DNA from 4 places in the Providencia sp. Me31A genome. Region 4 is predicted to be linked to each of the others. Evidence: predicted binding sites of a transcription regulator. Region 4 holds the regulator's gene; each other region holds the start of a gene.
The links. The regulator PhoB, encoded in region 4, activates phosphate uptake and scavenging genes when phosphate is short. The targets are predictions, from matches to a motif close to CTGTCATAAAACTGNCNNAT.
Positions count from the first base shown of each region.

Region 1: phoA (alkaline phosphatase) is a predicted target of PhoB. The motif match lies at 1,415-1,434, and genes of this name have one in related genera.
Region 2: ACLPIE_RS01565 (esterase-like activity of phytase family protein) is a predicted target of PhoB. The motif match lies at 1,186-1,205, and genes of this name have one in related genera.
Region 3: pstS (phosphate ABC transporter substrate-binding protein PstS) is a predicted target of PhoB. The motif match lies at 1,222-1,241, and genes of this name have one in related genera.

Region 1 covers NZ_JBKQGZ010000028.1:36,076-38,288, forward strand. The annotation lists gene phoA (alkaline phosphatase) at 1-1,340, opposite strand, end outside; gene ACLPIE_RS19430 (alpha/beta hydrolase-fold protein) at 1,520-2,213, opposite strand, start outside.
Region 2 covers NZ_JBKQGZ010000002.1:32,573-34,785, forward strand. The annotation lists gene ACLPIE_RS01565 (esterase-like activity of phytase family protein) at 1-1,119, opposite strand, end outside; gene ybbP (putative ABC transporter permease subunit YbbP) at 1,335-2,213, opposite strand, start outside.
Region 3 covers NZ_JBKQGZ010000019.1:92,430-94,642, forward strand. The annotation lists gene envZ (two-component system sensor histidine kinase EnvZ) at 1-866, shown strand, start outside; gene pstS (phosphate ABC transporter substrate-binding protein PstS) at 1,342-2,213, shown strand, end outside.
Region 4 covers NZ_JBKQGZ010000008.1:76,764-78,976, reverse strand. The annotation lists gene phoR (phosphate regulon sensor histidine kinase PhoR) at 1-626, opposite strand, end outside; gene phoB (phosphate regulon transcriptional regulator PhoB) at 649-1,338, opposite strand; gene sbcD (exonuclease subunit SbcD) at 1,587-2,213, shown strand, end outside.

The sequences.
Region 1 (2,213 bases), on a different contig from region 4:
CGTAGCTGAGCTCCCGTATGCTCCTGTGAGTCATCCTCTTCAGAGTTACCGTAGTTGACAACCATGACAGAGCCATCTTTGGTGATCAGCGCTTGAGTTAAACCTGTGGATTTAGTGCCTTCTGGAATAATTTGGCTTGAATGAGAGTGATCGGCAGTCACGATAACTAATGTATCACCGTGTTTTTTCGCAAAATCTAAGCCGACTTGTACCGCTTCATCAAGGGCGACGGTTTCACCAATTTGACCACATGGATTGGCTTTGTGATCTTGTTTGTCAATAGAGGCGCTTTCAACTTGTAAGAAGAAACCATTTGGGTTGACTTCCAATAACTCAATCGCTTTTTTAGTCATTTGCGCTAATGTCGGTGCATTAGGGTCTAATTTTGCGTTCGGCTTACACTCAAGTGGCGGGTTATTAATATTACCATAATGAACGGCTTTCGGACCTTCCCATGCGACCGCCATATTGCCATCATGGAATAAGCCTAAAACAGGTTTGTCTTGGTTGGCCACTTTAACATCATTCAAGGCATTTACGTCACGTACAATATTAAAACCACGCTCAATCGCTTGTTGTTCTAGCGTTTTGCCTTTATAGTCGCCAGCCTTCGCTTCTTGTTGAAAACTTTTTGCTCCGCCACCTAAAGTGACATCAGCACGCGTCACCAGCAATTGTTCTGAAATTGAACCACGTCCGCCATTTTCTAACGCATTCGTCGCACATTTTTCTGACGTTTCTTCAGGACCATAACATTTACGCGCACTCACATGAGAGTACTGTGCCGCTGGTGTTGCATCTTGAATTTCAGACGTGGTTACGTTACCCGTTGCTTTACCGTTACGCTTCGCAATTTCAATTAAAGTTTCATGGTCATTGCCAAAGACATCAATCCCTAATGCACCATTATACGTTTTCACACCAGATGACCATGCTGTCGCCGAAGCCGCAGAGTCAGTCACATAGTCTGGTTTCTGCGTTTTTTTATCTAACGCATAATGGGTATATTGCCCCGTAATAGGCAGTGCATCAATACCTTTGAAAAAGCCAGAAGCACCTTCTGCATAGTTACGTGCGACGGTAATTTCAGAATCTCCCATACCATCACCGATAAATAAAATCACATTTTTAGCTTGACCATTATGAAGAGCCGCTTTCATTATGTCAGTTTGTTCAGTCGCTAAACGACGCGCTCCGCCAAATTTAGTAATATCGCCTTGAGCAGCTCGATTTTCAGAAACGGCATCATTTTTATCTGCGGCATAAGCAGGAATTGTAGTACCTAAAACTAACGTGCTTACCGTAACCGCTAAAAGGGATTTCATAAAATTACCCGTCATAACTGTTTCCTTGCCAATCAATAATGAAAAAGAGAATGTATGCTTCAAATAATAATAGGCATGCTAAAGGAGCTAGATGACAGTTGAATGACGTTTTTATTGCGGAATAAAGATGGTTGTCATAAATGTGAAAAAGCAGCTCCATATAAGCTGCTTTTTGTCACAATAATAGGCGTAATTTACCACTGCGAGGCTAGCTGTTTTGTGCCTTCATACAGCGTTTCACACCAAGAAACATAATCATGTCCACTCGGTAACTCTAGTGCGTCCGCCTGATAACCTTTGTGTTTTAGCACATCAAATAAGCGATAATGATTTTGAATAATCCCACCCCAACTACCTCTTTGTTCAAATAACCCCGCTTCAAGGAAAAAGCGAATGGGCAGTGGGGGCATGTTTTCTATCTGACGGATCAACCATTCAGGATCTTCCCCCTTTGGCGCCCACCAATAAGAACCTGACATGCTAAGTACATTACCAAACACTTCCGGATGTTGTAATGCATTCCAAGTCGCCCCTAACCCACCAAAACTAGAGCCTGCAATAATGGTACGATTTGCCTCTGCTTGAATGCCTTTTTTGGCGAGTAGCGGCATTAATTCATCCACCAGCAATTTAGGGAAATCATCATTGGGAGGTAATTCGTCCCCACGGCGATCTGAATTAATGCTATCAACAAATACAATATTCATTGCAGGAAGATCACCACCATTTATCCACTTATCAAAAAATTTCGCCATTTGATAATTTTGTAGATAAATTTGGCCATCTAATAACACCAAAAGTGCAGGTTGCTCCATCGGTACATTTGGGCGATACACCGTAATTTTTCTTTCATTTTTCAAAACTTGGCTAGAAAGTGTGAACGTTTCC
Region 2 (2,213 bases), on a different contig from region 4:
ACCGACATTTTTATCTGAAAATTCGATTCGATATACACGCTTAAACTTAGCTAGGTTACTAAAACAATTCTCGGTCTTATGGCTACCTTCAGCACAGGCTTTATCTGCGGTTCCTTCACCATTATCACGCTCAATAATTAAGCCATGAGTATCATCAATTAAGTTAAAGTCACCAATGGCATTTTGATCATCTTCAAAGACATACAACCAGCTTCTTCCTGTCCACTCTTGTTTTTTTACATCAAACTCAAGAATACGTGCGGCACGTTTACCTTCTACAGTTTCATAATCTTGCTTCTCATCATGCCAAATCGCCCCCTCCAACATTGGGTATAGTTTTGCCCCGTCAGGTGATGATGCCATGCCTTCAAAACCTTTTGAACGATTGACTTGGAAAGCCACTCTATCCGTGGGTTTACTTGGCGTGGTGATTTGGTAATGGTCAGGAGAAACAATTTTCTTTCCATCTACTTGTGTTTCAAACAAGGCTAATACCTTGCCATCTAAGTCCATTTTGATTAAATAAGGACCAAACTCATCCCCCACCCATAATGCCCCATCCGCAAATTGAAAACTTTCTGGATCAAAATCGCTGCCTGTCAAATAGCGCTCTTTGGTACTTTCATTAATGATATGAAAAGGAATAATTTTATTTGGGTCTTGGAAGAAAACTGTTTTCAGTGGTGTGGTTTTACCTGATTTGAAATCAATATCATACTGAGTGATGTATAACATCGAGTCAGGGGAGTTTACTTTGTTGCCAAAGCCATTATCCGTCAGCACCCAATATGTCCCATCAGACATACGTTTAATCCCAGAATGCCCTTGTAATGGCTGCCCTTTAATTGGAATATGCATCCCAGTCGGGCGATCCGCTGATTTTCCTTCCACTTTACCTAAAGTATCGATGCGGGTACCCGTCGTAAATTTGCCACTGATTTGTAAGTCTGATGGGGCATTTTCTGGTGCTGGAACCGTTGAGTTAACGGGCAAAATTGAGTGTCCAGCCAATGTTGCTGGCACTTCTTGTTGAGCAAACCCGGTGAGGCTAAATGACACTAAACTTGCCAATAATGACAAAGAACCTAATTTATGTTTGATAGAATTGTGGCGGGTCATGTTATGTTTCCATTGTAAGGCTATCAATAATCGACAGCCGAATCATAACGTTGATGAATGAAGCTTTTATGAAGGATTGAAGACAGTTATTTTACTGAAAAACAAGAATTTTTATAGTATTCAATGAATAGTGAAATTAGGTATTTTTACTTAGCATTATAGCTTTCTAAATACCTCAAGTTGCAGTCCTCCTACAACTTGAGGTTTGAAGAGTATTAACTATTCGGTAAACGGCGATGTTGATTGCCCGTGCCTAATAAACGTAACCCTAGCCAACCACCGCAAATGGATAATAAAATTGCTGCACACAATGGCAATAGTATCCACATACGCCACTCTGGTTGCCAAGGGAAGTCAAACACTTTACGTTGCAATAACCACAACGCAATTTCTGCCCCAAAGGCTGCTGCAAGCCCCGCCATTACGCCAAGTAATGCGAATTCACTCCATAACGTTCTACGCATTAATTTTTTGCTGGCTCCAAGTGTGCGATATACCACAAGCTCTCGCTCTCGTTGGCTCATTCCCACTTGAATTTGTGCCAACAACAGTAATAAGCCACAGAAAATAACCAATACAACCATGACTTCTAAGGCTTGGCTTACTTGCTGAAGAATTTGCTGGATTTGGGTAATAATCGCACCAGTATCAAGCACATTAATCGTTGGGTAATGACGGCTAAGCTGCGTCAATAATTGTCCATCCCCTTCATAATGGAAACTGCTGAGCCAAGTAGTAGGCATTGCAGAAAGCGTTTCTTCAGAAAAAATAAAATAAAAGTTTGGACGCAAGCTTTCCCAATCAACCGTACGAATACTGCTTACCGTGGCATTAAATACCTGAGCCCCAGCGTTAAACGTTAATTTATCACCAATTTTTAAACCGAGCTCTTTAACCACCGTTTGCTCAATCGAAACTTCTCCCGCTTTAGGTGGCCATGTCCCTTCATCGACCACATTCGCAGGCGCCAAGGTTGATTGCCATGTCAAGCTCAGCTCACGTCTGACTGTATTATTATTTGGGTCGCGTTTATCGGCCCATTCAATGGCTGATTGATCGTTAATGTCCGTCAAACGCGCAAGAACGATAGGGTT
Region 3 (2,213 bases), on a different contig from region 4:
AATTTTCACTTGTTTTTCGCTATACATTAACCATTTTTCTCACCATTTTTGCGGGGGTCTGGTTATACATTCGCTACCAAAATAAGCCATTACTTGAATTGGAGTACCATGCAGGTGAGGTAGGTAAAGGGATTGTTTTACCCCCTATGCAGGAAAAAGGGGCGACTGAGGTAAGAGCGGCTATTCGTTCTTTTAATCATATGGCCGCAGAGATTAAAACCTTAGAAAATGACCGAACTGTCTTAATGGCAGGGGTTAGCCACGATTTAAGAACACCATTAACGCGAATTCGTTTAGCCACAGAAATGATGAGTCCCGAGGATAGCTATCTGGCGGAGTCTATCAATAAAGATATTGAAGAATGTGATGCTATTATTGGCCAATTCATGTCTTACCTAAAAACAGGGCAGGAGATGGATATGGAGTTCTGCGATCTTAACGTTATCTTAATGGAAGCGGTAAATTCAGAAAGTAATGTGATTGGTGAAATTGAAACGGCTCTAGAGCCAGATTCAATGATTGTTAATGGTAATCCATTAGCGATTAAACGCGCGATTACCAATATGATTGTTAATGCTTACCGCTATGGTAATGGGTGGATTAAAGTCAGTAGTGGTAAAACAGAAGATAGTGTTTGGTTCCAAGTAGAAGATGACGGTGTCGGTATCAAAGAGGAAGATATCCATCGTTTGTTCCAACCATTTGTGCAAGGTGAAGAAGCTCGTAGCAACAAAGGGACAGGCTTGGGACTGGCGATTATTCGACGGATTGTTGATGCTCATGAAGGGAGTATTGAGGTTCATAAGAGTGAGCGCGGAGGATTTGCGATTAGGGCTTTGCTTCCTCTTAAAGAGAAAGAAGACTGATATCTCGTCATATTTCAAGCTGTAGGGGGGTAACCTACACTCAGCTCCCCTAGTCACATACTTATGTATGCTCCTAGGGATATCTTCGCTTGGCGCCTACCGACAACTTGAACTATTTAGAGCTATCCCTTTACTCTTCACACTTTGCACCGCAGCGTTGTTGGCTGCGACACAAATTGTTTTGAGTATTGTTCTATGGTCAGCAATATAAAAATATTTTTCGCTTTTATGACAGTCTGTCATTTTTCTTTTTGGCATCAGTGTTGAAGCTATAAATGTTTAACTACTTGAATTTTATAATATAAAATTTTATTTCCCTTCGTTTTTACTTTCTTTCCAATGAAAAAATAATCAATTGTCATAAAACTGTCATAAAAACGACATGTTGTCGTAACTAAATTGTCCTATTTTTCCTACCGTGACATACACCCAACAATTTTATACTTGATTGTTTCTATACATCCCCGGAGGGATTATGAAAATGACGCGTACCACCTTAGCAAGCGTAATGGCAGCAACTTTATCTCTGACTGCAATGTCTTCTTTTGCTGCTACCAGCCTGACGGGAGCTGGCGCGACCTTCCCTGCTCCTGTTTATGCAAAGTGGGCAGACTCTTATCAGAAAGAAACAGGTAATAAAGTGAACTATCAGGGGATTGGTTCTTCTGGTGGTGTAAAACAAATTAATGCAAAAACAGTTGATTTCGGTGCATCTGATGCCCCATTGACTGACGAAAAACTCAAAGAAGATGGTTTATTCCAGTTCCCAACCGTCATCGGTGGTGTCGTACTGGCAGTAAATGTAAAAGGTATCGAATCTGGCCAATTGACGTTAGATGGCAACACATTGGGTGATATCTATTTAGGTAAAATTACCAGATGGAATGACCCAGCAATTGTTAAATTAAATCCGAATGTTAACCTTCCAGACCAAGCTATTGCAGTTGTAAGACGCTCTGACGGTTCAGGTACAACATTTGTCTTTACTAGCTACTTAGCAAAAGTCAGTGCAAGTTGGAAATCAGATATTGGTGCAGGTTCAACGGTTAACTGGCCGAAAAATAGCGTAGGCGGCAAAGGTAATGACGGTGTTGCGGCTTTCGTTCAACGTCTGCCAGGTTCAATTGGCTATGTGGAATACGCTTACGCAAAACAAAATAATCTTGCGTATACTAAACTTATCTCTGCGGACGGCGAAGCCGTGTCTCCGACAGGCGAAAGCTTTAGCGCGGCAGCGAAAAAAGTGGACTGGTCTCATTCATTCGCTCAAGACCTGACAAATCGTGATGGTGCTAATGCATGGCCAATTACGTCAACCACTTTCATATTAGTACACAAACAACAAGC
Region 4 (2,213 bases):
GCAAAAAAGTCCCTGCGTGCTTTTTCCAAACGACGTTTTTCAGTGACATCACGAGCCACCATCAATAACTGCCCTTCGGTATATGGTAAAATACGAAACTCAACGATTTCACCGCTGTTGAGTTCGATGGTCAGCGCCTGTTCATAGCTTTTAATCGAAAAATAACGGCTAAAATCAGGGTAACGTAATAAGTTAAAAATGTGCTGACCATTATCTTCCGGCCATCGAAAACCAAGTAACGCTTGAGCGTGGCGGTTACACCAGAAAATATTGCCTTCCGTCGTCATCATCACCACTGCATCAGGTAAAGATTCCGCCCCGCTACGAAAACGTTTAATTAACTGGCCTAACTCACGGCGGCGTTTACGGTTACGTTGCTGCATTTGATAGATGCCATAAAATATTGGCGCCCATCCCCCTTTACCTTCTGGCGGCAGCATACTTTTATCAAGCCATAACCAGTAGGAAAGTTTTAGTAAGTTATATCCATGCCAACCTAATGCTGCCAATAATGATATCACCAAAAGCCACGCGAGGTGGCCGATAAAAATGGATAATATCAATGCGGGTAAGATAAATAAAAACAGCCCCCAAATCAGCTGTTTAATTGATAAGCGTTCAAGCACGCTGGCCTCTCCCTAGGTGGTATCAATAACGGACTGAAAAACGGTAACCTGTACCGCGTACGGTTTGTACCATTCTATCATGCCCTTCCGTTTCCAGTGCTTTTCTTAAGCGTCGAATATGGACATCCACTGTTCTGTCTTCCACATAAACATTCGCCCCCCACACATAATTAAGCAGTTGTTCGCGACTATACACGCGCTCGGGGTGGGTCATAAAGAAATGCAGTAACTTATATTCCGTCGGCCCCATGTCGATAGGAATATCATTGCTGGTAACACGATGAGATGTGGGATCTAATGTTAACCCATTCATTTCAATAATATCCTCTGTCGCCATCGGTGAAATACGGCGCAAAATGGCTTTCACTCGTGCAATTAACTCTTTTGGGGAAAATGGCTTAATTAAATAGTCGTCAGCCCCGACTTCTAAGCCTTTTACGCGATCTTCTTCTTCCCCTCGCGCTGTTAGCATCATGACAGGGACATCGCGTGTTGCGCTATCGCGTTTCATATGCTTAATGACTTGGATACCTGAGCCACCAGGGATCATCCAATCCAGTAGCACTAAATCGGGTAGTGGGTCGACAAGCTGAGCTATTGCGCTGTCATAATCATCAGCTTCAATAGATTGAAAACCATTCTGTTCTAATACAAAACAAACCATTTCTCGGATGGGCGCTTCATCTTCAACAACTAGAATGCGTCTTGCCATGATTGTTCCTGTAAATAAGAAGACATTTTTAATGTGAAAGCATTATGCGTCACTTTTATGACAGAATTATGAACCCCCACCGGTAAAGCATATATTCCGCTTTATTTTAGCGGCTAAATGTCATCTAAGTGAAATATTTCAGTCATGTTACGATAAATGCACCGACTTTGCCCAACCAATTAGATGGATAAGGTATACTGTTTCTTAGAATATTCATTACACTTAATAATGAAAGGAATTGATAGCTCATGCGCATTATTCATACCTCTGACTGGCACCTTGGTCAGTATTTCTTTACCAAAAGCCGTGCGTCTGAGCACCAGCATTTCTTAAATTGGCTAGTCGAACAAGTCGAACTCCACCATGTAGATGCGGTTATTGTTGCAGGTGATATTTTTGATACCGGCTCACCACCCAGTTACGCACGTGAACTGTATAACAAGTTTGTCGTCGACCTGCAAAAAACAGGCTGCCAGTTAGTCATTTTAAGCGGTAACCATGATTCCGTATCCGTGCTTAATGAATCAAGTTCTCTACTCAGCTATCTTAATACCCATGTGATCACATCAGGAACAGAGCCCAATGTTATCACTTTACGCAATAAGCAATCACAACCAATTGGGCTAGTTTGCGCGATCCCATTCCTGCGCCCTCGGGATATACAACAGAGCGTTGCAGGACAAAGCAGTGAAGAAAAACAACTTTCACTGCAAACCGCTATTCATGACTATTACAAAATGAGCTATCAACTCGCCCTAGAGCAACGCGCGACATTAGGTCTCGATATCCCGATTATTGCGACAGGGCACTTAACAGTTATCGGTGCTGCACTCACAGATTCAGTGCGTGACATATATATTGGTACCTTAGATGCT